DNA from 3 places in the Aminobacter aminovorans genome. Region 2 is predicted to be linked to each of the others. Evidence: predicted binding sites of a transcription regulator. Region 2 holds the regulator's gene; each other region holds the start of a gene.

Region 1 (10,577 bases), 1.3 Mb from region 2:
CTCATCGACAGGATGATCGAGGTTGTCGACCAGCGTTTCGGCCACGCGCTGGCGACCAAGGTCGAAAAGGCCAAGATCGAGCTGACCGACGCTGCCGAAGCGACGATCGACGTCAAGCTGCCCGGGGCGAAATTCACCGCGCCGCTCACCAGGCGAGGCCTGGAAGATACGATCCGCAGTGCCGTCGAACGCGTCACCGCGACCGTCGCCGACACGCTTGCCGAAGCCCAGGTCGGCGCAAAGGACATCACTGCGGTGTTTCTGACCGGTGGCTCGACCGCCATCCCGCTGGCGCGCGAAAGCATCCTGGCGCTGGTGCCGGGTGCCCAGATCGTCCAGGGCGACGCCTTCGGCTCGGTCGGTCTCGGACTCGCCCTCGACGCCCAGCGCAAGTTTGCCTGACGCTTCTGATCATCAGGCAACCGGTTTCACGTTGCCTTGTCGGCCCTCACCAGTTCAACCGCTTCCGCCACCGAGGCTGCATAGCTGACCAGCGGCTGCCGGACGCCGTGGGTAACCAGCATTCGCCGCGTCTGCGGCGAAGCGCCTGTTATGAAGAACCTGACGCCGGCCTTGCCGGCTTTGCGTGCGGCGCCCTCGATTGCAATGGCCGCCGTTGAATCGAGCAATGGCACACGGCTGCAGTCGAGGATGAAGTTGCGCCGCTGGTCGGCGATGCGGTCGAGCACTGCTCCGACCGTCGAGGCGGCTCCAAAGAAGAACGCGCCCGAGATCCGGTAAATCACGGTGTCGGCATCGCCTGCATCCTCGGGCACGTAGGCATGGCGGCTGCCGTTGGTCGTGTCGGCGACGTCTTCCTGCGTCAGCGGAATTTCGGCCTCTACCGCGACGCTCTTTGCCATGCGGTCGATGAACAGCAGCGCACCCAGCGCGAAGCCAACGACGATGCCTTCGGTCAGATCGCGGAACACCACCAGCAGGAAGGTGACCGTCAACACCAGCGCATCGCCCCGCGACGAGCGGATCAGCGCGGCGAAAGCCTGTTTCTCGACCATGTTCCAGGCCACCACCGCCAGCACGCCGGCCAGTGCTGCCAGCGGTATGTAGCTCGCCAGGGGCGCTGCCATCAGCATGAAGGCGAGCAGGAACAGCGAATGCAGCATGCCGGACACCGGTCCGTAGGCCCCGGCCCGAACGTTGGTGGCGGTACGCGCGATGGCGCCGGTCACACAGATGCCGCCGAACAGCGCCGAACCGATATTGGCGAAACCCTGCGCCACCAGTTCGCAGTTCGAGCGGTGGCGCCGGCCGGTCATGCCGTCGGCAACCACCGCCGACAGCAGTGACTCGATGGCACCGAGCAGCGCGAAGGCGACGGCGTCCGGCAGTACCGACATCGCCTTGTCCAGACTGAATACGGGCAGGGCAGGCCATGGCAATGTTCTTGGGATGCCGCCGAACCGCGTGCCGATGGTCTCGACCGGCAGTGCCAGCAAGGCAACGACCATGGATCCGACGCCGACCGCGATCAGCATGCCGGGCCAATTCGGCCGCCAGCGCTTGAGCGCCAGAATTGTTGCGATGGTGAGTGCGGTCACAGTCACCGATGAGACGTTCAACGTGCCGGCTGCTTTCGCCAACGCCATAAGCTTCGGCACCAGTTGGCCCGGCTCCTTGCCCGGCAGCGTCAGCCCGAACATCTCGCTTACTTGGCTGGCGAATATGATGACTGCGATGCCCGCCGTAAAACCCACGGTGACGGGATAGGGGATGAACTTGATGTAGGTGCCGAGCCTGAGATAGCCGACGACAATCAGGACGACGCCTGCCATGAAAGTGGCGAGGATCAGGCCCTCGACGCCCTCGCGCGCAACCGTAGCTGCTACCAGCACGATAAAGGCGCCGGCGGGGCCGCCGATCTGGAACCGGCTGCCGCCCATTGCCGAGACGATGAAGCCGCCGATGATTGCCGTGAACAGGCCCTTGTCCGGCGACACGCCAGAAGCGATGGCAATCGCCATCGACAGTGGCAGCGCCACGATCGCCACCGTCAGACCTGATATCGCGTCGGCCTTGAACCGTGCCGCGCCGTAGCCTTCGCGAAAAACCGTCACCAGCTTGGGCGTGAACAGTTCGGCGAATGTCGGCGTGCTGTGCTGTTGTGGGTTCCCCACCGTATCCATCTTCCGCACCCTGTCGAATGCGGCGGGATCGTCGGCAAAATTGTCGGCGGTCGCCGTCGCGACTACATCTTGCGGATCACGAGGCTCAGAAGGCCTTTTTCTTCAGCCGCACGCCCCGGCCGCCGCTCTCGGTCTCGCCGATCAGCTCGATGCCGGCGGCATCGAGCGCCTCGATGACCTTGGTCAGCGTGTCGACAACGCCGCGCACAACGCCCTCGCTCGCTTCCATGCGCTGGATCGTCGGCACCGAGACGCCGGCCAGTTCGGCGAGCGTCTTCTGGTCGATGCCTGCCAGCGCTCTTGCGGCGCGCATCTGTGCGGCTGTGATCACTTGGAGCTGGTCCCGTCTCAATCCGCAGTATGAATGTACCATACATTCATACTGATGTCTCAAGCATCATTATTAATGCTTGTAGCACATATTATTCCTCGTCCTCGACCGGCCGCATGAAGCGCCGGCTGATCAGCCAGCACAACGTTGCCCAGGCAAAACCCGCGCACCAGCCGGCAAGCACGTCGGATGGCCAGTGCACGCCGAGATACACGCGGCTGATGCCGACCATGACAGTGGTCAGGATGGCGATGGCAAAGACGAAGATCGTCGCCGCCCGGCCCGGCAGGAAACGGGCAAGAAGCGCACCCAGTGTCAGGTAGGTGACGGCAGACAGCATGGCGTGGCCGCTCGGAAAGCTCATCGTGTGCACCTGCGCTAGATGCGGCACGAGGTCTGGCCGCGGCCGGTCGATGCCGAGCTTGAGCAGGCTCGACAGTACCTGGCCGCCGGCCACCGAAGCGAACACGAACAGCGCGGGGCCCCAGCGCCTGGTCATGGCGAGGTAGATGACGCTGATCGCGGTGATGTAGATCAGCACCGATGCACTGCCGAGTGCTGTAATGTCGCGCATCGCTTCTTCCACCCATGACGGGCCGATCGGATCGGCGGTGTTGCCGGCCTCACGGAAGAACAGCAGGATGTCGGTGTCGAAGCTGTGCGGTGCGGCCTCGCGGGCGATCTCGGACAGTTCGACGAAGCCCCAGAGGCCGCCGGCAATGATGATGCCTCCCGCCAAAAGCGAAAACTCGATCCTGTTCCACAATCTCTGCTGCATCGTCCGTCCGTCTTGTTCCGCTCTTGGGATGGCCGCTTCCGGGCCGGTTCGCAACAGGTGGGCACGCCTTTCCCAAAGAAAAGGCGTGCATGCAAAAGGTCGCAGCAAACCCACCCGCGAGGCCACTTCAGTCACGCTTTGGAGTGCTGTGGATTTTCGACCAGATTGTCATGCTGTTGTTATGCACGGCAACTAGCGGTCTCGGCGAACCCCAAGCCGAACACCCAGCCAGAGGTCGACGCCATGAACCAGCCCCATGATCAGAAATTCCGCACCTCGATGCTCGAGGAGAATGACGGTCCCGGCCACAACCCGACCGACAACCGCACCATGGGCGACATCATCGCCAGGCGCTTCTCCCGCCGCGGCTTCCTCCAGGGCTCGCTTGCCGTCTCTGCCATCGCCGCAACCGTCAGCCCGATCGCCATCCTGCTCGCCGACGATGCCCGCGCGGCTAGCGCGTCCGCCTTCGCCTTCGACGAGATCGAGGCCGGCATCGACGACAAGCATCATGTCGCCGCCGGTTACGACGCCGACGTGCTGCTGCGCTGGGGCGACCCGATCTTCGCCGACGCCCCCGAGTTCGACCCGGCCAACCAGTCGGCGGAAGCCCAGGCCAGGCAGTTCGGCTACAACAACGACTATGTCGGCTATATCGCGCTCGAAGGCTCGTCCGAGCACGGCCTGCTGGTGGTCAACCACGAATACACCAACGAGCACCTGATGTTCCCCGGCATCGTCAAGATCGTCGAGGGCAAGATCGAAGTCGCTCGCGCCGACCAGAAGCGCGTCGACATCGAGATGGCGGCCCATGGCGGCACCATCGTCGAGATCCGCAAGGAAGCGGGCAAGTGGCAGCCGGTCCGCGACGGCAAACTCAACCGCCGCATCACCTCGACCACCGAGATGCAGCTGACCGGCCCGGCCGCCGGCCATGACCGCCTCAAGACTAATGCCGATGCGACCGGCACCAAGGTGTTCGGCACGCTCAACAACTGCGCCGGCGGGGTCACGCCCTGGGGCACCTACATCATGGCTGAGGAAAACTTCCACGGCTATTTCGGCGGCGAGCTGCCGGCCGATCATCCCGAGGCCGCCAACTACAAGCGTCTCGGCGTGCCTGAGGGCACCTATGAGTGGTTCAAGTTCTACGACCGCTTCGACGTCTCCAAGGAGCCGAACGAGCCCAACCGCTTCGGTTGGATCGTCGAGGTCGACGTCAACGATCCAAACTCGCTGCCGAAGAAGCGCACGGCACTCGGTCGCTTCAAGCACGAGGGCGCTGAATCCATCGTTGCCAGCGACGGCCGCGTCGTCTTCTATCTCGGCGACGACGAGCGCTTCGATTACGTCTACAAGTTCGTGACCAAGGGCAAGTTCAACCCCGACGACCGCGCTGCCAATCTCGACCTGCTCGACGAAGGCACGCTCTACGTCGCCAAGTTTGCCGAGGACGGCACCTTCGCCTGGCTGCCGCTGGTTCAGGGGGAAGGCCCGCTTACTGCCGACAACGGCTTTGTCAGCCAGGCCGACGTGGTCATCGAGGCGCGCCGCGCCGGCGACCTGCTCGGCGCCACCAAGATGGACCGCCCCGAGGACATTCAGCCCAATGCCGTCAACGGCAAGGTCTATGTCATGCTGACCAACAACACCAAGCGCAAGGCCGACCAGGTCGACGCCGCCAACCCACGCGCCGAAAACGCCTTCGGCCACATCATCGAGCTGATCGAGGACGGCGGCGATTTCACCGCCGCCAAGGGCAAGTGGGAAGTCCTGCTCAAATGTGGTGATCCGTCGGTCGCCGAGGTCGGCGCCTCGTTCTCGACGTCCACGACCCAAAATGGCTGGTTCGGCATGCCCGACAACTGCGCCGTCGACTCCGCCGGCCGCCTGTGGGTGTCGACCGACGGAAACTCGCCCAAGGCCACCGGCCGCACTGACGGCCTGTGGGCCGTCGACACCGAGGGCGAGGCGCGCGCCACCTCCAAGCTGTTCTTCCGCGTACCTGTCGGCGCCGAGATGTGCGGCCCGCTGTTCGCGCCCGACGACCAGACCGCCTTCGTCGCCGTACAGCATCCGGGTGATGGTGGCGAGGACTGGGAAGGCTTTGGCCGCCCGTCCTATTACGAGGACCTTTCGACCCGCTGGCCCGACTTCAAGCCCGAGATGCCGGTCCGTCCGGCCGTCGTCGCCATCACCAAGCAGGGCGGCGGCAAGATCGCCGTCTGATCGAAGTCTTTGTACCTGGGGAAGCGGCCGCGTTCAGCGGCCGTTTTCATTTTCCGGCCAGCGCCGGCCCGAGCGTGATCAGCGCCACCGCGACCACGGCGAGCCCGACGCCGATGCCCTGTATGCCGCTCAGTTTCTCGCCAAAATAGATGATGGCCACCGCGTTGACGGCGATCAACTGGATCACCGCCGACAGCGAGAACGACACCGACATGCCGAAGTCCCGCACCAGGCGCAGCATGATCAGGTTGCCCAGCGAATAGAGGATCAGCGTCACCACCAGCTTGCCGATCGTCGGCTCGATGCCCCAGGTCTTGGCCACCATCGCGGCGATCAGGAAGATGACGGTCGAAAAACCAAGCAGCGAAAGGCCGATGACGGACATTTTTCAGGCAAGCTCCCACGAATGCCCGGCGATTTGCTCCGAATGCTGCGCCAACGTCAAGCAGAGCGGCGACACGCTCCAGCGTTATGGCGCCATGCGGCGCAAAAACCCTCCCGTCCTGAAGACGGGAGGGTGCTTGGCTTCCGGTCTTGGGAGCCCCTGATTCCATCAGGGATAGGTACACTTGCCCTTCTGGGGTTCGCCCTGCGGGCCAGGCGTGCCGGTCTCCTGCCAGTCGCCGCCATTGCTGATGCAATAGGAGATCATCAGGTTGCACGACGCCTTGTTGTTGCAGGTCTCGACATGGCCGTGGGTCTGTCCGCCGCTGCCCGGCGCCTTGAGCCCGAGCTGGTGCGGCGGCGGTGCCGGCACGCGGGCCTTGAGCTGGGCTGCCGATGCAGCACCTGCAAAGGCCGACATCGAAAGCGCGAGCGTTGCGATCAGCGACGAGCGGATGATGGTGTTGGTGACGTTCATTTCGGTTCTCCTCTGGGACACCTTTGATCTTGCGGCTCACTGGCCGCCACGATCGTGTGTGTCCGGGCAGGAGAAGAAGGTTCACGACGGAGATGGAAAAAAGATCAAGCGAATGGCGAAGGGCTCGTTTGCGCGATTGCCAGGATCAAACCGGCCTGCCTGACCGCTCGCCCAGCGGGATCGTCGCGACCACCCGCCCCGAAAGCGCCAGGTCGTCGTTCGTCGCCATCACCGCCAGCGACGTCACCGGCAGTTCGGCCAGAACCGATCGCCGCCACCGCTCGGCCAGCCGCGCCAGATCGGCCGTCTCCGCAACCGTCAGCGCCGCCGCGAAATGATACATTCCAACCCCGTAAAAGCGGCTCAGCCGCGCGCCGCAGGCCTGCTGCACCAGCCCAAAGACGTCCTCGCCGTCATGGCAACAGGGATAGACCGGAAGGTAGATCCGCCCGGTGTTGAGCCGGCCGAGGAACGGCCCGCCAATGCGAAGGGAAATCAAGCCCAGCGGCGTAGATGCCGCGGCCGCTGCCTCCACGCAACGCCCAATGCCAGACGCGGACAAGCCGCCGACGATGGTCGCATGCAGCTTGCCGGCGCGTTCGCGGCCAAGCTGCCAGGCGATCTTGTTGCTGAAGGAAAACGAGCGAAGCTCCGCCTCGAAGGCTTGGAACGTCTCTGCAGCGCCCAGCGCACCGGCATCCACCGGCACCACCAGGGAATGCCTTGGCGTATCATATCGTCCGTTGCGATAATCCTTCCCCTCCTTGCCGGGGATGACCTCGGCATGGGCTGGAGCCACCAACGGCAGATGAGCGAGCCGGCAGGCGGCGTCGAAGGTCAGCGCGTCGCCAGCTTCGAAGACCCGGCGCGAGGCGTCATAGGCCATGACGGTGTCGTCACAGAATTTCATTTGGGGCCGGGGCTCCGGGCGTGCGCTAATGTCGGGTCGGAAACCCTTCACGGCTTGACCATCAGCATCCAGTTCTCGCCAGCGCCGGTCCAGCCTTCCTTGACCATCGGCTCGGAGGCGATCGCGCGATATCCGACGCTCTCATAGAGGTGCCGGGCGGTGGTGTTGGCGTCCGAAACGATCAGGCTGGTGCCGGTGCAGCCGGTCGCCTCGGCGATGGTATCGGCCATGGCCAACAGCCGCGAGCCGTAGCCGCGCGCCCGTGCCTCGGGCATCGTCGCCATGACGTTGACGTACCAGCTGCCGACGGCCAGCGCCTCCAGCATATTGAACGGCACGAACATTGCAGGCGTGTCGGGGTCGGGCAGCGAAGGCACGATCGGATAACCGATCAGGCAGGCAATCACCTTGCCATGCTCCAGCACCACGGCGTTGCGGTAGGAAAAGCTGCCTTCCTCGCGTTGCGCCCGCCTCCGGCCGACCTCCCAGGGGTCCTCGCCGTCCTCGGCCATTTTTGTCCAGAGATAGAGCGGCAGCCCATCGCCGGCCATGTTGACCAGCTTGGCCAGGATAGCTGCGTCTTCCTTGGTTGCGGGCCGCGCCTCGGCAGTCAAACCCTCGTCGCTATGAGCCTTTTCGGGCATGACATGCTCCTTCAGTCCACAGCGTCCCCTCGCTGCGGGCGGTATAGGAGCGTGCGTTCCCCGCGGCGTCAACAGCCGACAGCGTGTGTCTCGCGCAAGCCCGCCACCGCCTCAGTTTTTGCGTGCGCCAAGGCCAACCAGCCTGTCCAGCGAAAGCTGTCCGCCGCCATAGGCGGCCAGCGCCAGCGCCATCGCGGCCCAGGGAAGGTGGAAGTTGGCCCAGCCCTCCGGCACGGTCAGCTGGATCACCGCCGTCATCAGGAGGATGCCGAGTGCCGCAAAGCGCGTGCCAAGCCCCAGCACCAGCAGCACAGGAAGCACGATCTCGCCGATGCCGGCCAGCGTCGCCATCAGGATGGGTGCAGGATAGGGATACTGGTTACCGAAAATGTGCAGCGAAAACTCCTGGGTGAACAGATAACGCGCGCCGTTCGACAGCGTCAGGAAGCCGTCCCATTTGGTCAGTCCCGACTTGAAGAACGGTACGGCAATGGCGACGCGCAGCGCCAGCAACGGCAGCGCCTCCGGGATCGCTGCAATGACGGCCTCGATGCGCCGGATTGCAATACCCAAGCCGGCCTTGTGCGCCATCGGCGCGTGGTTGATGTCAGTCATCTCGATGTCTCCTTATTGGTCGGCCATGCCGGCAAACATTCCGAGCGACACCAGGCCGACGATGGCGCGGCCGAAGTCGAATGCCGGATCCGTCTCGAATGCTTCCGCCGCGGCCTCGCCGATGCTTTGGCCGCGCAAAAGTGCTGCCGAAAAGACCGCATCCGCTTCGGCGATGACATGCACCTGTACGGTGATGTCCGGGCGGGTGATCACGATGCTCTCCCGTGCCATGACCGTCTGCACCCGAACTTCGCCGCCCTGGTGGGCTTGCCAGATCGTGCCGATGGAATAGTCCGACCGCACCAATGCTGCCGCCGGATGTGGGGTGAGCGTGGTCATGCCGAATAATTTGGGCGCAAATGCCGCCAGTGCCTCCACGGCCAGAGGGGGCATGTCGGCGGCATGGTAGGCGCGGGTCCATTGAGCCTCGAGCCGCGCCGTGTCGGCGAGGTAGTGCAGGGCGGCGGCAGGGACGAAGCCGGCGATGAAATCAGGAAAGCTGTCGCCATAGGCAAACATCAGCGGGCTGTCGGGCAGCGCCGTTGCAATGTAGGCCCGCGCCATGCCGTTGAAGAAATCGGCGCCGACAAGCCGCTGAACGACAGGGAAACGCTGGCTCAGCGCCGTGCAAAGCGAGACCGCGACATTGTTGCGGTAGACCGCGAACCGCGCCGCGTCGGCCTCGCCGCGCGCGCTGGTCACGCCGCTGGGCAGCGGTTCTGTGGCATCGAGCAGGGCCCTGGTGAAACTGTCCTGGTCCATCGTCAGGCCCGCCTGGAGAACTGCGCATTGCGCCACCGCACGGCCTCGTCGAGCACGACCTCGGCGCGCGTCGCTTCAGCCAGCAGCACCGCAAAGGCCGGCACGTCATTGTCCCATTCGATCAGCGTCGGCACCGGGCCGGTGCGACCGATCGTGCGGCGGTAGAGCGAAAAGACGTCGTCGGCGACTGTCGAATTGTGCGCGTCGATCAGCAGCCGGTCACCGGCGCAATCGACTGTCTCGTCATAACCGGCGAGGTGGATTTCGGCGACATGTTCGACTGGAAAGCGATCGACGTAGTCACAGGCATCGAGCCTGTGGTTGACCGCCGACACCATTACGTTGTTGACGTCGAGCAGCAGTCCGCAGCCGGTCCTCTCGGCGATGGCGTCGAGGAAGTCGATCTCGTCGATCGTGCTGTCTTCGAACAATATATAGGTCGAGGGGTTTTCCAGCAGTATGCGCCGTCCGACTGCCTGCTGCACCTCATCGACATGGGCGCTGACGCGCTCCAGCGTCGTTTTTGTGTAGGGCAGCGGCAGCAGGTCGTTGAGAAAGCCGCTCGCATGTGTCGACCAGGCCAGATGTTCGGAAAAGGACTGCGGCCGATAGCGCTCGACCAGCCTCGTCAGCCGCGCCAGATGCGCCTTGTCGAGCGGCCGTTCGGCCCCGATCGACAGGCCGACGCCATGCAGCGACAGCGGATAGCGCGCGGCGATCTCCGCCAGCGCGCGGTGCGGCGCGCCGCCGTCGCCCATGTAGTTTTCGGCATGGACCTCGAAGAAGCCGACATCGGGGGCGGTCGTCAGGATCTCATCGAGATGTTCTGGCTTGAGGCCAAGGCCTGCACGGGCGGGCAGAGCTGCGCCACCGTCGATTGCGAATGTCATCGTGGTCGCTCGGATTGATCGGCAGGCGGGAAGGGGCCCGGCGCACCGGGCCCCGTTTGCGTCAGCTCCGGCGCCTTACATCTTTGCCGGTTCGAGCATGCCCCTGTGGCCGCCGACGTCCATCGTCGTGCAGGTGCCGGCCGGCACGGCCTTCCAGGCGTTGCCCTGGTAGTCCATGGTCGAGGTGCCGGCGCAGGTGGTGCCGGCGCCGGCGGCGCAATCGTTCTGGCCCTTGAGCGAAATGCCGTAGCACTTTTCCATGCCGACCATTTTTTCGGCGGGCAGCGGAGCGGCAAAGACCGACGAGGTCAGTGCGGTGGCGAGCGAGCCGGCAAGGGCGAGCGCGAGGGTCTGGCGATTCATCATGTTCTCCTGATAAAGGATTGACAGGGAAGCGTTCCGCATCCCATGC
Region 2 (10,577 bases):
GCTTTTGTGGCACTGCTCGTCGCTGTGCCGATCGGCCTGATGTCGGCGGTCTATATGTCGGAATACGCAGCCCCCAAGGTGCGCGCGGTTGTCAAGCCGGCACTCGAGTTGCTCGCCGGCATCCCGACCATCGTCTACGGTATTTTCGCGCTCGTCACGCTCGGACCCTTCCTGCGCGACATCAGCGCAGCCCTGACCGGCGGCACCCCGTTCATCCAGGCGCAGTCGATCCTGACCGCCGGCCTGGTGATGGGGGTGATGCTGATCCCGGTCGTCTCGTCGCTCTCCGACGACATCATTACCGCCGTGCCGCGCGCCATGCGTGACGGCTCGCTCGGCCTTGGCGCTACGCGCTCGGAAACGATCAAGCGCGTCATCCTCCCAGCCGCCTTGCCAGGCATCGTCGGTGCCATCCTGCTCACCGCCTCGCGCGCCATCGGCGAAACGATGATCGTGGTGCTGGCGGCCGGCGTCGCGGCGAACCTTACGCTCAATCCTTTCGAGGCGATGACCACCATCACGGTCAAGATCGTCAACCAGCTGACCGGCGACCTTGAGTTCAATACGCCGCAGACACTGGTGGCCTTCGCGCTCGGCATCACGCTGTTCGCGCTGACGCTGGTGATGAACATCGTCGCCCTTTACATCGTCCGGAAGTACCGGGAGCAGTACGAATGACCGATATTTCGCTCGACACGCTGACCGCCTCGGCTGCCCGTCCGCGCCGCGACATTGGCCTCAAGAAACGCTACGCCGCCGAACGCCGCTTTCGCCTCTATGGCGTGCTGGCGATCGCCATAGGACTGGCCTTCCTGGCTGTGATGCTGACCTCGATCGTCTCAAAGGGCTACACCGCCTTCTGGCAGACGACGGTGACACTGCCGATCAACTTCGACGAGAAGGTCATCGACCCGTCCAACAAGCGGGCGACCGACCCGAACGTGCTGATCACGGCTAACTATCCCAAGCTTGCCGAGACTGCGCTGATCGAGAAGCTCGGCATCGACGCCAACGACAAGGCCGAGATACGCAAGCTCAAGGGCTTCCTGTCCGACAGCTCGCGTGTCCAGCTCAGGGCGATCGTCGCCGCCGACCCGTCGGTGATCGGCACGACGCGCAATGTCGACATCCTCGCCGCCGCAAATCTCGACTCGGCCTTCAAGGGCCAGATCGACCTCGAGGTTCCGGAAAGCCGCCGCAAGGTGTCGGACCAGCAGGTCGAGTGGATGAACAAGCTCAAGGCCGAAGGTGTCATGGCCGAGCACTTCAACACCGGCCTGTTCAGCTACGGCGCGTCGAGCCGGCCTGAAACCTCGGGTGTCGGCGTCGCCCTCATCGGTTCGTTCTACATGATGGTGATCGTGCTGCTTCTGGCACTGCCGATCGGCGTGGCCGCCTCGATCTACCTCGAGGAATTCGCCAAGAAGAGCCGCTTCACCGACCTGATCGAGGTCAACATCAACAACCTCGCCGCCGTGCCGTCGATCGTCTTCGGTCTTCTGGGCCTGGCTGTGTTCATCAACTTCCTCGGGCTGCCGCGCTCTGCGTCCTTCGTCGGCGGCCTGGTGCTGACGCTGATGACGCTGCCGACCATCATCATCGCGACGCGTGCAGCCCTTGCCGCCGTGCCGCCGTCGATCCGCTCGGCAGCACTCGGCCTCGGTGCCTCGAAGATGCAGATGGTGTTCCAGCACATCCTGCCGCTGGCCGCCCCGGGCATCCTGACCGGCACGATCATCGGCCTGGCGCGTGCGCTCGGCGAGACCGCACCGCTGCTGTTGATCGGCATGGTAGCCTTCGTCGCCGACTATCCCAAGACGCCTTTCGACCCGGCGACGGCACTGCCGGTGCAGATCTATATGTGGGCGAACGAGGCCGAGCGCGCCTTTGTCGAGCGCATGTCGGGCGCCATCATCATCCTTCTGATCTTCCTCATGGCGATGAACATCGTCGCCATCGTCCTGCGCCGCCGCTTTGAGCGCCGCTGGTAGGGCATGGACAAGGAGCATCCTGCTATGAACATCATGACCGAAAAATCCCTCGACGACGCGGTGAACGCTGAGATGAACGCCAGAACGAACGAAATCATCAAGATGCGCGGCGACAAGGTGACAGTGCACTATGGCGACAAGCAAGCGCTGTTCGGCGTCGACCTCGATGTCCGCCAGAACCAGGTGACGGCACTGATCGGCCCGTCGGGGTGTGGCAAGTCGACATTCCTGCGCTGCCTCAACCGGATGAACGACACCATCGACAGCGCCAGCGTCGGCGGCAAGATCACTCTCGACAACGAAGACATCTACGATCCCAAGATCGACGTGGTCGAACTGCGTGCCCGTGTCGGCATGGTGTTCCAGAAGCCGAACCCGTTCCCGAAGTCGATCTACGAAAATGTCGCTTATGGCCCGCGTATCCATGGCCTTGCCAAGAACAAGGCCGAGCTCGACATTATCGTTGAGAAGAGCCTGCAGAAAGCCGCCCTGTGGAACGAGGCCAAGGACCGCCTCAACGAGCCAGGCACTGGCCTGTCGGGCGGCCAGCAGCAGCGGCTGTGCATCGCGCGCGCCATCGCCGTCTCCCCCGAGGTGATCCTGATGGACGAGCCCTGCTCGGCGCTCGATCCGATCGCTACCGCGAAGGTCGAAGAGCTGATCGACGAACTGCGCGAGAACTACACGATCGTCATCGTCACCCACTCGATGCAGCAGGCGGCACGCGTGTCGCAGCGTACGGCGATGTTCCATCTCGGCTATCTCGTCGAGGAAGGCCCGACCGACAAGATGTTCACCAACCCCGACGACAAGCGGACGCAGGACTACATTACCGGCCGCTTCGGCTGAGTGAGTTTGCGCCGCCGCACACGAGACGAGGAAGAAATCATGGGCGAACATACAGTCCGGTCCTTTGACGAGGAACTCCAGCACGTCGACCAGCTCATCCGCGACATGGGCGATCTCGCCGGCGCGATGGTGGCAGGCGCCATCCGCGCGCTTCTGTCGTCCGACCAGGCGCTGGCGCAGAACGTCGTTGCCGATGACACGATCATGGATGCCAAGCAGCGCGATCTCGACAATTCGGCGATCACGCTGATCGCCAAGCGCCAGCCGATGGCGCAGGACCTGCGCGCCGTCGTCGGCGCAATCCGCATGGCGGGCGATCTCGAGCGCATCGGCGACCTTGCCAAGAACATCGCCAAGCGTGTAGGCGCCGTCGGCCAGTCGCCGACGCCGCGCAACCTCTCGCATTCGATCGACGCGATGGCGCAACTGGTGCTCGGCCAGGTTCGCGGCGTCGTCGATCTCTATGTCGCGCGCCAGGCCGAGGGCCTGAAGGATCTGCGCGCCGACGACCAGAAGATCGACATCCAGTACACCGCCGTGTTCCGCGAACTCCTGACCTACATGATGGAAGATCCGCGCAACATCACGGCCTGCACGCATCTGCTGTTCTGCGCCAAGAATCTCGAGCGTATCGGCGACCATGTCACCAACATCGCCGAGAACGCCTATTTCGTCGTGACAGGTACGCAGCTGCCGCTGAACCGGCCCAAGGTCGACGAGACCACGACGACGGTTCCGGCCTGAGCATTTCCGCAACCGCATGCGTTTGGCGCGGGGGCGCTGCATAGGTTAAATCAGCGTATGGTCCGGAAGCGACCATGCGCCAGGACAAGGTATAGCCGATGATCGCTCCCAAGGTCATGGTCGTCGAAGACGAAGAGCCGCTGGGCGTGCTGCTTCGCTACAATCTCGAATCCGAAGGTTACCAGGTCGAGGTCGTCACGCGTGGCGACGAGGCCGAGATCCGGCTCCAGGAAAACGTGCCCGATCTTCTGGTGCTCGACTGGATGGTGCCGGCGCTGTCAGGCATCGAACTGTGCCGCCGGCTCAGGATGCGGCCAGACACCGAACGCCTGCCGATCATCATGCTGACCGCGCGCGGCGAAGAGAGCGACCGCGTGCGCGGGCTTTCGACCGGCGCCGACGACTATCTGGTCAAACCGTTCTCGACGCCGGAGTTCATGGCGCGCGTCAAGGCGCTGCTTCGCCGGGCCAAGCCCGAGGTGCTGTCGTCGGTGCTCAAGGTCGGCGACATCATGCTCGACCGCGAGTCGCATCGGGTCTACCGCAAGAAGAGCGAGATCAAGCTCGGCCCGACCGAGTTCCGCCTGCTCGAATTCATGATGCGGCATCCGGGCCGGGTGTTCTCACGCAGCCAGTTGCTCGACAATGTCTGGGGCGAGACGATCTACATCGACGAGCGCACCGTCGACGTCCATGTCGGACGCCTGCGCAAGGCGGTCAACAACGGCCGCATGCCCGACGTGATCCGCACCATCCGCGGTGCCGGCTACGCGATCCGCGAAGACTAGAGACCACGCCTTGTCCGTTTCGCCCCAGGCTAGGCGCCGTCGGTATCGGCGCGGCGTGGGGCGGTGCCTGCGGCAAAGATCTCCTGATCGACGGCAAGCAGGGCGCGCATCATCGCGCCTTCCCGCTTGAGCGGAACCTCGTTGGGTTCGGTGTCGAACGAGATCGCTTTCGAGTGCAGCCCGCCTGCCGTCTTGGCGATGGCTGCGCGTACATGCGGCTCCATGATGTCGAAGGCCGTTGCGCCGACGCCGACGAAGGCGAGGGGGGCGGGGTCGAACAAGGCGAACATCGAGCCTAAACCGAAGCCGATCGCCTCACCGGCCTTGCGGAAGGCCTCGCGCTCGGGACCGTCATGGTCGCGGGCGGCGTCGGCAATCGCTCTGATGTCGTCGTCGGACAGGTCGGCCAGAGGCTCGGCATTCTCGTCGCCAATTCTGGCGTTGCGCCAGATGGCGTAGTTGCCGGCATAAGCCTCGATGCAGCCGCGGCGGCCGCAGCGGCAGAGCGCGCCGTCCGGTCGGTGGACCATGTGGCCGAACTCTGCGCCCGACGATTGCGTGCCGGTAAACAGCTCGCCCTTGACGACCAGGCCCATGCCGATGCCGTGCGACAGAAGGATGGCGATGAAATCGTCGCGATAGCGCACCGGGTCGCGCCAACGCAGCGCTTCGGCGATCATGTTGCAATCGTTTTCGACCGACACCGGTACGCCGAATTCCTTCTCGAACCGGTCGGCGAAAGGCAGGTCGTCATGCTCGGTGATCGGCGACCACAACAGCTTGCGCGAAGCGGCATCGGTGATGCCCTGGACAGCCATGGCGATGCGCAGCACCGGCCCGCCGGAAGCAGCAGCATCGTCGATCAGGCGGCGGATCATGGCGCTGCACTCGTCGAGCAATGCCTCCGCGGTCATCTTCTGGGTCACCAGCCGCTTCGTTTCCTCTGCGGTCGTGTTGCCGGCATAGTCGATGACGGCGGCCGACAGGCTGTTGAGCGAGAGCACGATGGCAACGATCGACGCGGCATTGGGTTCGAGCATCAGCCCAACCTGCGGCCGGCCCCGCTTCATCGAAACCGGCTCGCTGACCTTGGCTTCAGCAAGGATGCCTTCCGATATGAGATCGGAGGAAATCGTCGAGATCGTCGAGTGGCTGAGGCCGGTGGTGGCGGCGATTTCGGTGCGCGACGGCTGGCTGGCACGGCGAACAGCGGATATAACCATGGCGCGGTTGCGCCGTCTCAGATCGTCGTGACGTATGCCGACCGACATGTGCTCGTCTTCCTCCCGGCGAAGCGCTGCCCTTCTTAAGCGGCAGTCCCTTACGCGCCAAGCGATTGTGACAGAGCCCACGCCAATTGTCTCTATTTATTTCGATCCTCGAAAAAAATAGAGATCCCACGCGAAACCATGTTGACAGTGACGGGCCATTGCGTCAGTATTTTTTCGAGGCTCGAAAAAAAGAGCTTCTCCAAGGGCTATCGCGAAGTAGGCGCGCCCATTGGGCGCAGGGAGGAAATAATGAAAAAGTTTACCACCGCCATCCTGGCGGGTGTTGCCATGACTCTGTCGCTTACGGCAGGGGCTTCGGCAAAGGACAAGGTCATCGGTGTCTCCTGGTCGAACTTCCAGGAAGAGCGCTGGAAGACCGATGAAGCCGCCATGAAGGCCGCCATCGAGGCCGCCGGCGACAAGTACATTTCGGCTGACGCGCAGTCGTCGCCGGCCAAGCAGCTGACCGACGTCGAGAGCCTGATCTCGCAGGGCGCCAACGCCCTGATCATCCTCGCTCAGGACGCCTCGGCCATCGGACCGGCCGTCGACAAGGCCGTCGCCGAAGGCATTCCTGTTGTCGGCTACGACCGCCTGATCGAGAACAAGGACGCGTTCTACCTGACCTTCGACAACAAGGAAGTCGGACGCATGCAGGCCAAGGGCGTGTTCGCCGCCAAGCCTGAAGGCAACTACGTCTTCATCAAGGGCAGCGGTGCAGATCCGAACGCCGACTTCCTGTTCGCCGGCCAGATGGAAGTGCTCAAGGAAGCCGTCGACGCCGGCAAGATCAAGAATGTCGGCGAAGCTTATACTGACGGCTGGCTGCCGGCCAACGCCCAGAAGAACATGGAGCAGTTCCTCACCGCCAACGACAACAAGATCGATGCGGTCGTGGCTTCTAACGACGGTACCGCCGGCGGCGCCATCGCAGCGCTCCAGGCACAGGGCCTTGCCGGCTCGGTGCCGGTTTCCGGCCAGGACGGCGACCATGCCGCGCTGAACCGCATCGCGCTCGGCACCCAGACCGTTTCGGTCTGGAAGGATGCGCGCGAACTCGGCAAGAGCGCGGCCGAAATCGCCTCGCAGCTCGCCGATGGCAAGAAGATGGAAGAGATCGCCAACGTCACCAAGTTCAAGACGCCTGGTGGCCTCGAGCTCAACTCGGTCTTCCTGACGCCGGTTGCGATCACCAAGGACAATCTCAACGTCGTCATCGACGCCGGTTGGGTTGGCAAGGACGTCGTCTGCCAGGGCGTGGCAGCGGGTTCGGTCGCAGCCTGCAACTAACATCGGCCGAGTCCGACAGGAGAAGCGCCGCGGTTCAATGACCGCGGCGTTTTCCCAAAACGCCCGCTTCATGACATGGCATATTGACCCTATCATGCGCACACCGGCCGCCGCGAAGACGGCTGTTCGGTCGGGAGGTAACTATGACAGACACGACTTCCAACGTGCCGGCGGACCGCGCGCGAACGACGGAGCTCAGCCCGATCGGGCGTTTCCTCAAGGCAACCGAGATCGATACGCGCATGCTCGGCATGATCGGCGCGCTGTTGCTGATCTGGGTAGGGTTGCAGGTGATTTCGAGCCTGCGCCTCGGCGTCAACCCGTTCGATTTCGACAGCCGCACCTTTCTGACCGCACGCAACCTGTGGAACCTGTCGGTGCAGGCGTCGGCCGTTGCGATCATGGCGACCGGCATGGTGCTGGTCATCGTGATGCGCAACATCGACCTGTCGGTCGGCTCGGCCGAAGGCCTGATCGGCATGGTCATGGGCTTTGCCCAGGTGCACTTCCTTGTCAAAGCCATCGGTCTCGAACTCGGTAATCCGTGGATCTGGGCATTGGCACTCGTCATCGGCATCACACTCGGCTTGCTGATCGGCGCGCTGCAGGGTTTCGTCATCGCCTATATGGAGGTTCCTGCCTTCATCGTGACGCTGGGCGGACTGCTGGTCTGGCGCGGCGCAGCCTGGTGGGTGACCTCAGGCCAGACGATTGCGCCGCTCGATGCGACCTTCCAGCTCATGGGCGGTGGTCCGCAGGGCGCCATCGGTGCGACATGGAGCTGGATCGTTGGTCTCGTTGCATGCCTGGCAGTGGTGTTGCTGCTGCTGCGTGGCCGCCAGCAACGCAAGCGCTTCAAGTTCCCGCTGCGGCCGCTCTGGGCCGAGGCATTTCTCGGCACTGTTACCTGCGGCGTCATCCTCGGTGCAATCTGGATTGCAAATTCCTACCCGTGGCCGATCGGCATCGTGCGCCGCTATGCCGAGGCCAACGGCATCACCGTTCCCGAAGGTGGGCTGTTCATCGCCCATGGCATTGCCATTCCCGTGCTGATCGCTGTGGCCGTGGGCATCGTCATGACCTTCGTCACCAACCGCACCCGCTTCGGTCGTTATGTCTTCGCCATCGGCGGCAATCCCGAGGCGGCCAACCTGGCCGGCATCAACACGCGCTGGATCACCATGAAGGTGTTCATGATCATGGGCGTGTTGGCAGCGATCAGCGCCGCTGTCTCCAGTGCGCGCCTGAACTCCGCCACCAATTCGCTAGGCACGCTGGACGAACTGCTGGTCATCGCGGCAGCCGTCATCGGCGGCACCTCGCTCGCAGGCGGCTCCGGCACCGTTGCTGGTGCCATGCTGGGTGCCCTTTTGATGCAGTCGCTGCAGTCGGGCATGGTGCTGCTCAACATCGACACGCCGTTGCAGAACATCGTCGTCGGCTTGGTGCTGGTCGTGGCCGTCTGGCTCGACACGCTCTACCGCAAGCGCGTCTAACGAAAACCGGGAGCCAAGATCATGGAACAGACCCGTATCCCGCTCGTCGACCTCAAGAACATCTCCATCGCCTTTGGTGGCATCCGCGCCGTCGACGACGCCTCGGTCGATCTCTACCCAGGCGAAGTTGTGGCGCTCCTCGGCCACAATGGTGCCGGCAAGTCGACGCTGATCAAGATCCTGTCGGGCGCCTACAAGCGCGACACCGGCACGATCATGGTCCGCGGGGAGGAGGCATCGATCTCCAACCCGCGCGACGCCAAGAAATACGGCATCGAGACGATCTACCAGACATTGGCTTTGGCCGACAATGTCGATGCCGCCGCCAACCTCTTCCTCGGCCGCGAGATCATGACCGCCTATGGCACGCTGGACGATGTCGCCATGGAGGCCGAGGCGCGCAAGGTGATGGGCCGGCTCAACCCGCGCTTCCAGCGCTTCAAGGAGCCGGTCAGCAAGCTGTCGGGCGGCCAGCGCCAGTCGGTAGCGATCGCCCGCGCCATCCTGTTCAACGCCCGCATCCTGATCATGGACGAGCCGACGGCTGCCCTTGGGCCGCAGGAGACGGCGCAGGTCGGCGAACTGGTCAAGCAGCTCAAGGCTGACGGCATAGGCATCTTCCTCATCAGCCACGACATCCACGACGTGTTCGATCTCGCCGACCGCGTCTGCGTGATGAAGAACGGCCAGGTCGTGGGCACTGCCCGCACTCAGGACGTGACCAAGGACGAGGTGTTGGGCATGATCATTCTCGGCAAGTGCCCGCCTGGCGCTACGCCGGGACCGGGAGCGATGCAGATCGCCGCCTGAACAGGTCTTTTGCCGGCTCAGCCAGACCGCACGTCTGGCTCAATGCACGATCGCGAAAAGCAGTTTCACCTTTGCGCGATCGTGCTTTAATGGTGCGTGGGTGACGCGAGCCAGCCGGAATTGAGAAAGTACTTCCCCAGTCTGATCTTTATTGCCGTGACCCTCGTCAGCCTGACGATGGCCGGTCTCGTCTATCTGGCGACCGTGGAGGCGGCGCGGATCAAGTTCCAGTCGGTCGCCGACGACGCGCTCAACCGCATTGAGGGCAGGCTGGAATTCGACCTTGCCCTGCTGCATGCGACGCAAGCGATGTTCGTCGCTCAAAAGGGCCATCTTTCCCGCGACCAGTTCCGCGACTATTTCGCTTCGCTCGATGCCGAGAAGAATTTCCCCAGCCTGCGCGGCATAGGCTTCCTCCGGCTGATCGAGACCAGTCAGAGCGAGACGGTCACGCGCGAACTGAACGACGGCTACGGCATTGAGCGGGCGCTGTTTCCTGAGACGCCGCTGAATTGGCGGACGCCCATCGTGCTGTTCGAACCGATGAGCAAGGCCAGCCTCGATGCGATGGGCTATGATATGGCCACCGACCCGCTGCGCCGGCTCGCGATCGAATCGGCGATGACGGCTCAGGGTGAACCCAAAGCGACGGGCAGGGTGCTGCTCGGCCAGGGCGACAACGAAAAGCAGCCCGGGATCCTGGTATTTTCGCGCGTCGACCGCCCGGCGGCAGAAGGTCCGGCGCCCGCCGGTTTTCTCTATGTCGCCTTCCGCACGTCGGAGCTGTTCCAGGCAGCGCTCGGCAAGGCGCCGCTGCTGCCGGTGGCGGTGGAGGTTTTCGACGGGACCATGGGCGACGACACGCTTTTGTTCCGGTCACAGGTGCCGCCTGATCCCAGCTATGGCAACGAGTTCTCGGTGACGCGCGAGGCCAATGTCGCTGGCCGCAAGTGGACCGTCAATTTCAGGCCGAGCACAGCGTTCGCGCCGCCATCACCGCGTGCCGCGCCGCTGATGCTCGGGGTTTTCGGTCTGGTGCTCGCGGGTGCCATCGCGCTTGTCGCGCGCTATCAGCAGCGCGCCTATGAGGCCGCGGCGCAGTTGCACGAAACGACCGAGAAGAGCCTGCTGGAAAAGGACCTGATGCTTCAGGAGATGAAGCATCGCATCAAGAACTCGATCGCCCGCGTGCTGGCGATGGCGCGACAGACCGCGGCGCATTCCGAGAACATCAATGATTTCTCGTCGTCCTTCTCGGCGCGACTTCAGGCAATGGCGGCATCGCAGGACATGCTGACGCGCTCGCGCTGGCAAAAGGCCGATCTCGAGGAATTGCTG
Region 3 (10,577 bases), 2.8 Mb from region 2:
CTTGACCGCATCGGAGAAGCTTTCGAAGCCGCCGTCATAGCGGCCGGTTTCGGCGAGCTCGAACAGGCGCCGTTCGGCGTCCTCGATCTGCTCGGCCGGCGACATGTCGACAGGCGCGTCATAGGCGATGTTGACCATGTCCTCGCCGACGGTGATCAGCGCACGGCGGGTGGCGAGGTCATAGACGGCGCGGCCGTAGTCGGAGGCGTTGATGACGGTGACGGCGTTGGCGGCAAGGGCGACGAGATACTGCATGACCGTCATGTCGCCGACCTTTTCGTCGGCGGGCAGGAAGGTCTTCAGCGTCACCGGGTTCGCCATCTTGCCCATGCGGATGAGCTCGGCGGAAACCTCGAAGATCTTGCGGTGCAGCGGCTCGTAGAAATGGGTCGCCTTGAGGAAGTCGGAGACGCGGTAGAAGGCGTCGTTGTTGACCAGCATGGCGCCGAGCAAAGCCTGCTCGGCCTCGATGTTGTTGGGGGCTTCCCGATAGAGCGGGGTCGCTTCCGCCACCTCGAATTTGCGCGCTGCCTCTGCCAATGTCGTCCCCGTCGCTGAACCAGATACTCCCCTAGCAGAGTCCGATATCGAATTGCTGGCTCAATCTGCTTTAGGTGGGTTTCAAGGCCAGTTTGCTCTAGAATTCACAGGCTGGGCGAAACCATCCACAGGACATGAGTCCTACTGCCGGAATCAATTTGACTGTTGCCGAATCCTGGCTCGCAAATTTCTCCAAAGCCATCGAATCCTCAGAGCCGAACTGTACGCGGCAGGCCATTGAACCAACGGGAAGAGATGCCTCCTGCGAGCCAGACTTCCCACGGCAGCCGCCGGCAGCGGAAACCGAGCCACGCGAATCGGCGAAACTGTAGCCGGAAATCGGAAGGAACAAAACAGGAATAATCCGCGAGCCGTCTTGTTTACCAAGAAGGCGTTCAGCACAATTCCGGGGTAATTTGTATACATCTGCAGTTGATTTTATTCGGGTATTCGCTGATCCTTGCGGTTCCCAGGGCTGTTAATCGCGATGCGGCACATGGCGAAGCATTTGTCCGAGGGCTAGCAGGGGCCGAATTGCGCTGCTGCGGCGCGGGCCTCGTCTGCTTGAGGAGGCAACATGCACATTCTTCGCCCTGCACCGGCTCGACTGACCTGGCTGGCTTCCACCGCCATGGTTCTATTGGGTTCGACGCAGGCCGGCCTTGCCGCCTGCGACCTGACGCCGACCGCCGGCAACAGCATCTATGTCTGCGACAGCGGTGCGAGCGTAGGGCTGACCGACACTGACGGCACCAATTCGCTGACCCTGCCGGCGGGCGGCACCGGCACGATCACTGGCGATGTGGTGTTCGGCGGTTTCGTCGATCGCGTCGAAATCCATTCGGGAACGATAGACGGCGCCGTCAACCAGGGCGGCGGCGCCGATGTCTTCATCATGACCGGCGGCGTGATCAATTCGCTCAACCAGGGCAGTTCGCTCGATACGGCGACGATCAGCGGCGGCCGCATCATCGGTGAGTTTTTTGCCGGCGATTTCGTGACCATGACCGGCGGGCGGATCGGCAATGTCGATCTGGAGCAGGCCAATAACGTCATGCGGATGTCGGGAGGCACGATCGACACCTCCATCGAAGCGGTGCAGGGCAACGATCTGCTGGAAGTTTCCGGCACCGCGTCGATCGGCACGTTCGTCGATCTCGGCAACGGCAACAACACCTTCCGTTGGTTGGGAGGCGGGAGCATTGGCGGCAATGTCGTTATGGGCACGGGGCAGGACACGGCGCTGCTGCTCGGCCTGACCGAGGCGAGCTTTGCCGCGGGACAGGTCATCAATGGCGGCACGAGCGCCAGCATCGACACGCTGACATTCGAGGGCACCAGCTCGACTTCGGTCGCGCGCTACGTCAACTGGGAAACCGTCAATCTCACTCAAGGGTCCGAATTCACGCTCGACGGCGATTTCGTGCTGGGCGATGGGCTTTCCAACACCGGCAGCCTGAGTATCGACGCATCGAGCACGCTGCGCGCCGGTGCCGGCGTCAACGCCGCCGTGCGCGCCTTCACCTCGGGCAATGCGGTGACGCTGACAAATGCCGGCACCGTCGACCTGACCAATGGTGCGGCAAGTGCCGCCGACAGCTTCACCGTCATTGGCAACTACATCGGCGCCGGCGGTTATCTCAGGCTCGACACGGTTGTTTCAGGCGACGGCGCGCCGTCCGACAGGCTGGTGATCGAGGGCGGCAACGCCAGCGGTTCGACCGGCATCATCGTGGTCAATCTTGGCGGCACCGGTCAGCAGACCAATGCAGATGGCATCCTTGTCGTCGAAGCGACATCGGGCGGCACCACCGACTCCGGCGCCTTCACGCTGGCGAGCCCGGTGGCTTATGGCGCCTACGAATATCTGCTGTTCCGGGGCGATGCCCAAGGGCTGGGCGAGAACTGGTATCTGCGCTCCGAACTGGTCAACCCGGTTGACCCGGGCGAGCCCGGCATCCCGCTGATCCGGCCCGAGACGGCTGTCTATTCGGTGATGCCGCCAATGGCCCGCGACGTGGCATTGGCGACGCTCGGCACATTTCATGAGCGCCGCGGCGAACAGGGGTTCCTTGCCGGCGGCGACGATCTTTCGACCACATGGAGCCGGGTTTTCGGCTCCAGCTCCCGGCAGGACTGGGCCGGCACGGTTTCACCTTCGGCCGACGCCACGACCCTGGGTATCCAGGCAGGGCTCGATTTCTGGCGTGGCGAGACCGAGGCCGGGGCGCGCAATGCCGCCGGCCTGTTCCTCGGCTATGCCAGCCTCAATGCCGATATCAGCGGTGCAGTCCAGGGTCAGGCCGACCTTGCCGCAGGCAAGCTCGACCTCGATGCCTACAGCGTCGGCGGCTACTTCACCCATGTCGGGCCAGGCGGCTGGTATGTCGATGCCGTGCTGATGGGAAGCTGGCTCGGCGGCGACGCAAGCTCCGAGCGCGCCATCGGCATCGATACCGACGGCCGCGTGGTGACCGCCTCGCTGGAAGCGGGGGCACCGATCACCCTGACCGAAGGCTGGATGCTCGAGCCGCAGGCGCAGATCATCTGGCAGGATGTTTCCCTTGAAGACGCCGACGACACCTTGTCGGGCGTGCGCTTCGACGAGGGGCGCGGCGTCACCGGCCGCATCGGCGCGCGCCTTGAGGGCACGTTCGACACCGCCTCGGGCCAGCTCAAGCCTTATCTCAAGGCCAATCTCTGGCACGGCTTCAACGGCGAGGACGTCACCTATTTCGACAGCGACGCGATCCGGGTCGAGACGGGCGGCACCAGGCTCGAGCTCGGCGCGGGCATAAGCCATAGCTTCACCGACAAGGTCACAGCCTTTGCGGTGGCAGATTACAGCTTCAACCTGGGTGGCGAGCGCAGCCGGACCTTCGAAGGCAATGTCGGCCTGCAGGTCAAATGGTGACGAGGCCTGGCACGGCCGGGCGGCAGGTTCGCTGAAGCAACTCCAGGAAAAGTGTGAAGCGGTTTTCCGTTCGGAATTGCGCAAAAAGGGTCGTTTCCGCGGTTCGAAGAAAACAAGGGTCGTTTCCGCGGTTCGCACAGAAGCGGAAGCGCTCTAGGCGCCTCTTGGCGCAAGCAGGATGATCGAGGCGCCGAGGATGCAGATGATGGCGCCGATCATGTCCCAGCGGTCGGGGCGGATGCCTTCGGCGAGCCATAGCCAGCACAAGGACGCCGCGATGTAGATGCCGCCATAGGCGGCGTAAGTGCGGCCGGCGGCATCGGCTTCGACAAGGGCAAGCAGCCAGGCGAAGGCGACCAGCGCGACGAGGCCGGGCGCCAGCCAGAGCGGCGACTTGTCGAGCCGCCACCAGGCCCAGAAGGCAAAGCAGCCGGCGATCTCGGCAAGGGCTGCTAGGGCGTAGATGGCATAGGTCATGAAAAAAGCCCGGGCTCAGGGAGAGACGGGCTTTTTCCTATGGGAGCCGCATGAGACGCAAGGCCCCAGTCCCGCGTTGGCGGCGATCTTATTCCCTGTCGCCGACCTTCCTGCGGCGGCTGGTCTTGGCGGCAGGTTCGGCTTCCGCGGCGAGCTTCGTCTGGCGGTGTCCCATCTCGTGCATGGCCAGCGCCTTCTCGCACTTGCCGATATAGTCGCGGGTCAGCGGCAGCGTGTCGTTGCGGTGGCTGAGCTGGATCTGGAAGACCATCAGGTCCTGCCAGCGGAAGGCTGCCTCGGAGGCGGCGAGATAGAATTCCCACATCCGGCAGAAGCGTTCGTCATAGATCGCCTTGGCCTTGTCGCGGTTGGCGGCGAAGCGCAGGCTCCAGTGCCTCAGCGTCTCGGCATAATGCAGCCTGAGGATCTCGACGTCGGTGACCATCAGGCCGGCCTTTTCGATCGCCGGCAGCACCTCCGACAAGGCGGGAATGTACCCGCCGGGGAAGATGTGCTTGCGGATGAAGGCGCTTGTCGAGGCCGGCGGGCCGGCGCGGCCGATCGAATGCAGCACCATCACGCCGTCGGGTTTCAGGCGCTTGGCGACATTGTCGAAGAAGGTCCGGTAGTGGTTGACGCCGACATGCTCGAACATGCCGACGGAGACGATGCGGTCGAAGCGCTCGACCAGGTCGCGATAGTCCTTGATCTCGAAATGGACCCGGTTCTCCAGCCCTTCGGCCTGGGCCCGTTCGGTGGCGACCGCATGCTGCTCGGTCGACAAGGTCACGCCGAGCACCTGCGCCTCGAAGGTGCGGGCAAGGTAGAGCCCGAGACCGCCCCAGCCGGAGCCGATGTCGAGCACCGACTGACCGGGCCTGAGCCGCATCTTGGCTGCTATATGCGCCTTCTTGGCGATCTGGGCTTCTTCCAGCGTCATTTCGGGGTCGGCGAAATAGGCGCAGGAATATTGCATGTCGGTGTCGAGGAAGAGCCGGTAGAGCTCGCCCGACAGGTCGTAGTGGCGCTGCACATTGCGCTTGGAACGGGCTGTCGTGTTGACCTGCTGGAAGCGGCGGAAGGCGAGCCGCAGATTGTCCAGCGCCTTGGTCCAGGCAGTGTCGATGCTGCCATTGCCGAGATTCTGGAACACCACCCGCATCAGCCCGAGCACGTCGCCGCCGACGATGTCGACATCGCCGTCCATATAGGCCTCGGGCAAAGCCAGCATCGGGTCGAGCGTGATGGCGTTTTCGGCACGCCGCGTCTTGATCAGGAGGTGGACAGGGTCGCCCGTATCATCGCCGAAACGGTGCGATCGTCCGTTGGGGCCGGTGACTGTCAGATTGCCGGTACGCACAAGCTTCCCGACGATGCGTTGCAACAGCATATTCATGGCGCGCTCGCGAAAAGGTCAGTCGTGTAGTCCTTTCCTCAAAATAGGAGCGACGCTGCCAAGTTCCACGCCTGGCACAAAAAAAGCCCGGATGTTGCCATCCGGGCTTGGTCCAGAAAACTGGTTCGGGACAGAGGCTGGGATCAGCCTTCGTCGCCTTCGCCGTCTTCGTTCGGATCAAAGAAGCTGTCCGGACGGGCGTTTTCGTTGATGTCGTCGCCATAGATGGCTTCGGCGGTGGTCAGCGTCTCGCCCTTCGACTGACGCTCGGCTTCGTCGGCCGTGCGCGCGATGTTAAGCGTGATGGTGACTTCGACTTCGGCGTGCAGCGCGATGGCGACGTTGCTCAGGCCGATGGTCTTGATCGGCTGGTTGAGCTCGACCTGGTTGCGGGCAATCGTGAAGCCTTCGGCGATCAGCAGATCGGCGATGTCGCGGGTCGAGACCGAACCGTAGAGCTGGCCGGTTTCGCCAGCCGAGCGCACGATGACGAACGACTTGCCGTCGAGCTTGTCGGCGACCTGCTGGGCTTCGGACTTGCGCTCGAGGTTGCGGGCTTCGAGCTGGGCGCGCTGGCCTTCGAACTTCTTCTTGTTGGCTTCGTTGGCACGGAGCGCCTTGCCCTTGGGCAGAAGGAAGTTACGGGCAAAGCCGTCCTTGACCTTGACGGTGTCGCCCATCTGGCCGAGGCGGGAAATGCGTTCGAGGAGAATGACGTCCATTGTCCTTGTCCTTTCGTTGGCTGCAGAGGCAGCGGTCGTTGGCTGCACAGGCAGCGGAAAAATTCAACGGGCAAGGAAGCAATGCGGGCGTTGCCGCCGGTTTCGCTGTCCTGCCTGTCGCGGCAGTTAGGATTTCCTGAGAAATCCAACCCGGGATTTGAGCTTCACCCGACCGCGCCCGTCGCGGCAGGGAGTATTCCGGCCCGGGGCGGATGCCGCCGGGCCGGAACTGAAATCACTTCACCACGTAGGGCAGCAGGCCGAGGAAGCGGGCGCGCTTGATCGCCTGGGCGAGTTCACGCTGCTTCTTCTGGCTGACGGCGGTGATGCGCGAAGGAACGATCTTGCCGCGCTCGGAAATGTAGCGCTGCAGCAGACGCACGTCCTTGTAGTCGATCTTCGGTGCGTTGGCGCCGGAGAACGGGCAGGTCTTGCGACGGCGGTGGAAAGGACGACGGGTCGGGATCTGATTGATGTCGACCATTATTCTGCACCCCCTTCAACGCCTTCGCGCGGACGGCGCGGGCCACGATCACCACCGCCATCGCGGTCGCCGAAGCTGCGCGGACCACGGTCGCCGCGGTCGCGGTCGCCGAAGCTGCGCTGCGGACGGTCGCCGAAGCCACCGCGATCGCCACGCTCGGAGCGCTCTTCGCGCTTCTGCATCATGGCGGAGACGCCTTCTTCATGCGCGTCGACCTTGACGGTCAGGAAGCGCAGAACGTCTTCGGACAGGCCCTGCTGGCGCTCGACTTCCTTGACGGCAGCCGACGGAGCGCTGATGTCCATGAGCGTGTAATACGCCTTGCGGTTCTTGTTGATGCGGTAGGTGAGGGACTTCAGTCCCCAGTTCTCGACCCGGCCAACCGATCCACCAGCTGCAGTGATGATGCCCTTGTAGTGTTCGACAAGTGCATCGACCTGCTGCTGCGAGAGGTCTTGGCGGGCAAGAAACACATGTTCATAAAGAGCCATAGTTTTTGCCTTTCTTCGTTTCCATCTTCCGGTCCCGGCGGCTAGAGCCTCTGCGACCTCCCTGACCCTTCGAGACCTTGCGGCCTTCAGGGGAAGAAAGGAGCACGACGAGACGGTCGAGAGCGGAGACACGGGAGGCGGAAGCGTTTTCGCTTCACACGGCGACTTTCAAGAAAGCCTCCGGCCCTCCGTTCAGCCCCCAGCTGGGACCGGCAGATGGCGGGCGTCTACATGCTAAGTGCAGCCAAGGCAAGGGGGAAGGCCGAGATTCTCAGGAAAACCGGCCTTTCCGGCCGGTTTTGGCTCAGCCGAATGCCTCGTCCCGGAGGAACAGCGGCGAACGCGTGCGGTTGGCCACAACCTTGTCGACGGTCTCGGGGAAGAAGCCCTTGGCGCCGCGGCGCTTGCCGAACATCATGTCATATTGCAGCCAGCGGAAATCGCGGATCGCCGGATCGAGCTCCTTCTGGCGCGACCAGTCGAACACCGACTCGCCCTGGCGCGGCAGAAGCATGTTGCGGTCGACGACCCGGTAGCGGTCATGCAGGTCGCCGAGGAAGCCGGTATAATAGGGGTGGCTGATGCCGGCGGTCTCGAGCACATGCAGCGGCAGGAAGGCCGGGCTGATCGAGCCGATGTCGCGCGCAGCACCGGTGCGGTTCGACCACACGACCAGCGGCGTCTCGTGCTGCACTAGCATTTCGTCGATCGGCGCCTTGCGCTTGGCGACCGGCTCTTTCATGAAACCCGTCTCGACATAGACCGGCCCGAGCGGCGGCAGGTGGTCGCCGAAGAAGGCGATGACGGTCGGGCGCTCACGCTTGCTGGCCCAGTCCATCAGGCGCTTCAGGCCACGGTCGGCGTCGGAAGCACCCTCGGCATAGGTCAGGATCGAATCGCGCGCCCATTGCGACGTCGGCGCCTCGACCTTGTGGGTGGTGTCGCTGTAGCGGTTCGGCTCGTAGGGGCCGTGGCTCTGCAGCGAGACCGCGAACATGAAGAAGGGGTGATCGGTGGCGTCGGCCTCGCGGATGATCTCTTCGGTCAGTGCGGCGTCGGAGACCAGCGGGCCGCGCTTGGCGAGCAGCGGCAGGTTCTCTTCCGACATGAACTTGTCGAAGCCGAAGGCCTTGTAGACCGGCGCGCGGTTCCAGAACCAGCCGCCGAAGGGGTGGATGGCCTTGGTGTCGTAGCCTTCGCTCTTGAAGAAGGTGGCAAGCGAAGGCACCGGCGCGCGGACATATTGCTGGTAGGGGATCGAGCCGGCCGGCAGGAAGGCGTTGGAGAAGCCGGTCAGCGCCTCGAACTCGACATTGGCGGTCATGCCGCCGAATTCGGGCGAGAAGACGTGGCCGGACTGCGATGCGCGCACGTTCTGGATCGGGTCCGGCGTGATCGCGACGCCGGGCAGGCGCGTCGGATCCCAGAAGGATTCGCTCATCACGATGATGACGTCGGGCTTTTCCTCGGGGAGCACGGCGGCCTTCTGCGAAGGTGCTGCGATGGCGTCGATGGCCTTGTCGGAATAGCCCTGCGGCGCCTTGACCTTGGCCATCGGCACGTTGAGCGCAAAGGCAATGGCAAAGCCGTTGGAGGCGTAGTTTTCCTTCTGGTCCCACATCATCGGGATGATCTGCAGGCGATCGCGCGTCCACGAGAAGGTGGCGTAGTCCATGATCGAGACGAAGAAGGCCAGCGCCGGAATGGCGATCGCCAGGCGCGACATGCGCGCCCAGAACGACAGCGCCGGCATGCGGCGGCGCCAGTAGCGCCAGGCGAGCACGAGCAGCGAGATGCCGCCGATGAGGCCAACCGCAATGCCTATGCCGGCAAGCGGCCGCTCGCGCACCAAAAGCGGCATCAGTTCGACGATCTGGCGGGCATAGAGAAAATCGGTCGGGTAGAGCGGGTCGCCGAGATAGAGCGACTTCTGGTGGCCGACGAAGGCCAGCATCAGCGCCACGGGTGCGACGATCAACAGGCCGTTATAGGGGCGGCCGAGCAGAGCGTCGAAGCCGATGATCAGCAAAGCGAACAGCGCCACCGTGGTCCAGCTAGGCTTGAACGGCTGCTGGAAGAAATTGAGCGTGTCGATGAAGGAGCCGCGGGCAACCAATTCGATGGCGAAGACCAGCACGGCCGAGACGGCGAGCGTGATCATCACCGAGCGCAGGACGCCCAATGCATAGTCACGCCGGCTGAGTGCTTCAGCCTCGTTTTCCCCGTCATATGCGACGGACTTGCCTGTCGCGAACAGCTTTGCCAACTCAACTTCCTCGAACGCTGGACGGCAGCGTCACGCAACCGTCACGAAACTGTCATCGAAAACCTAGCGCATATGGCAAAATTGAGAAGGAGGGGGCAAACAAAACGTATTTGGCATTAATTCTCTGTGATTATTTGCCCCATTGGGGTCCCAAAGCCCTCAAGACTTGACTTCGCGGTATCCATTGCGCCAGAGGCACAACGATATGGCGCGCGGCTGGTTCCAGGACGTCCGGTGGCGCGCCGCGTGATATGTCTGCCCGTCGACCCCGAAAAACCGATTCCGGTCCGGGCCGATGCGGCAAGTAGCCAGGAGACCAACATGGCCGTTGCATTCACTTTTCCCGGGCAGGGCAGCCAGGCCGTCGGCATGGGCAAGGAACTCGCCGATGCCTTTCCAGAGGCACGCCGCGTCTTCGAGGAAGTCGACGATGCGCTCGGTGAAAAGCTGTCCAGGCTGATCTGGGAAGGACCCGAGGAGACGCTGACGCTGACCGCCAATGCCCAGCCGGCGCTGATGGCGGTGTCGATGGCCGCGTTCCGGGCGCTTGAATCGCGCGGCCTGTCGCTCAAGGACAAGGTCGCCTATGTCGCCGGCCACTCGCTCGGCGAATATTCGGCGCTTGCCGCCGCAGGTTTTGTTTCGGTCGCCGACGCCGCCCGCCTGCTGCGCATCCGCGGCAACGCCATGCAGGCCGCCGTGCCGGCAGGCCTGGGCGCCATGGCTGCGATCATCGGCCTCGAGCAGGGCGACGTCGACGCCGCCTGCGCTGAGGCGGCACAAGGCTCGGTCTGCCAGATCGCCAACGACAATGGCGGCGGCCAGCTGGTCATCTCGGGCGAGAAGGCGGCGGTCGAGCGTGCCGCAGCCCTTTGCACCGCAAAGGGCGCCAAGCGCGCGCTGATGCTGCAGGTCTCCGCCCCCTTCCATTCGGCGCTGATGGCGCCGGCGGCGGAAAAGATGCGCGAGGCGCTGGCCGGCGTGAAGAAGAACGTCCCGGTCGTGCCGGTGGTTGCCAATGTCACCGTCAAGCCGATCACCGACCCCGAGGAGATCGCCGCCCGCCTCGTCGAGCAGGTCACCGGCCAGGTGCGCTGGCGCGAGACGGTCGAGTGGTTCGGCAACAACGGCATCACCACGCTTTATGAAGTGGGCGCCGGCAAGGTGCTGTCGGGCCTCGCTCGCCGCATCAACAAGGAAATCGCGACGGCTGCCGTCAACAACCCGGCCGACATCGACGCGGCCATCGCCGCGCTCGCCTGAACCATTCAGGCGCCGAACCAATCA

The links. The regulator PhoB, encoded in region 2, activates phosphate uptake and scavenging genes when phosphate is short. The targets are predictions, from matches to a motif close to TGTCATNNANCTGTCAT.
Region 1: DY201_RS00310 (PhoX family protein) is a predicted target of PhoB. The motif match lies at 3,420-3,436, and genes of this name have one in related genera.
Region 3: DY201_RS20755 (LTA synthase family protein) is a predicted target of PhoB. The motif match lies at 9,330-9,346, and genes of this name have one in related genera.

What each region holds. Positions count from the first base shown of each region.
Region 1 is NZ_UFSM01000001.1:57,987-68,563, reverse strand. Features, by position in the region: gene DY201_RS00330 (Hsp70 family protein) at 1-402, shown strand, start outside; gene DY201_RS00325 (SulP family inorganic anion transporter) at 429-2,144, opposite strand; gene DY201_RS00320 (helix-turn-helix domain-containing protein) at 2,230-2,475, opposite strand; gene DY201_RS00315 (phosphatase PAP2 family protein) at 2,567-3,253, opposite strand; gene DY201_RS00310 (PhoX family protein) at 3,497-5,482, shown strand; gene DY201_RS00305 (hypothetical protein) at 5,529-5,867, opposite strand; gene DY201_RS00300 (hypothetical protein) at 6,036-6,344, opposite strand; gene DY201_RS00295 (hypothetical protein) at 6,490-7,230, opposite strand; gene DY201_RS00290 (GNAT family N-acetyltransferase) at 7,302-7,898, opposite strand; gene DY201_RS00285 (DoxX family protein) at 8,010-8,489, opposite strand; gene DY201_RS00280 (HvfC/BufC N-terminal domain-containing protein) at 8,526-9,275, opposite strand; gene bufB (MNIO family bufferin maturase) at 9,278-10,165, opposite strand; gene DY201_RS00270 (BufA1 family periplasmic bufferin-type metallophore) at 10,241-10,528, opposite strand.
Region 2 is NZ_UFSM01000001.1:1,386,002-1,396,578, forward strand. Features, by position in the region: gene pstC (phosphate ABC transporter permease subunit PstC) at 1-678, shown strand, start outside; gene pstA (phosphate ABC transporter permease PstA) at 675-1,991, shown strand; gene pstB (phosphate ABC transporter ATP-binding protein PstB) at 2,016-2,840, shown strand; gene phoU (phosphate signaling complex protein PhoU) at 2,880-3,584, shown strand; gene phoB (phosphate regulon transcriptional regulator PhoB) at 3,683-4,372, shown strand; gene DY201_RS06860 (ROK family protein) at 4,402-5,643, opposite strand; gene xylF (D-xylose ABC transporter substrate-binding protein) at 5,893-6,933, shown strand; gene DY201_RS06870 (sugar ABC transporter permease) at 7,077-8,429, shown strand; gene DY201_RS06875 (ATP-binding cassette domain-containing protein) at 8,451-9,239, shown strand; gene DY201_RS06880 (CHASE domain-containing protein) at 9,360-10,577, shown strand, end outside.
Region 3 is NZ_UFSM01000001.1:4,203,273-4,213,849, reverse strand. Features, by position in the region: gene DY201_RS20790 (replicative DNA helicase) at 1-540, opposite strand, end outside; gene DY201_RS20785 (autotransporter family protein) at 1,118-3,454, shown strand; gene DY201_RS20780 (YnfA family protein) at 3,608-3,931, opposite strand; gene DY201_RS20775 (cyclopropane fatty acid synthase) at 4,020-5,327, opposite strand; gene rplI (50S ribosomal protein L9) at 5,471-6,049, opposite strand; gene rpsR (30S ribosomal protein S18) at 6,285-6,533, opposite strand; gene rpsF (30S ribosomal protein S6) at 6,533-7,024, opposite strand; gene DY201_RS20755 (LTA synthase family protein) at 7,329-9,185, opposite strand; gene fabD (ACP S-malonyltransferase) at 9,612-10,553, shown strand.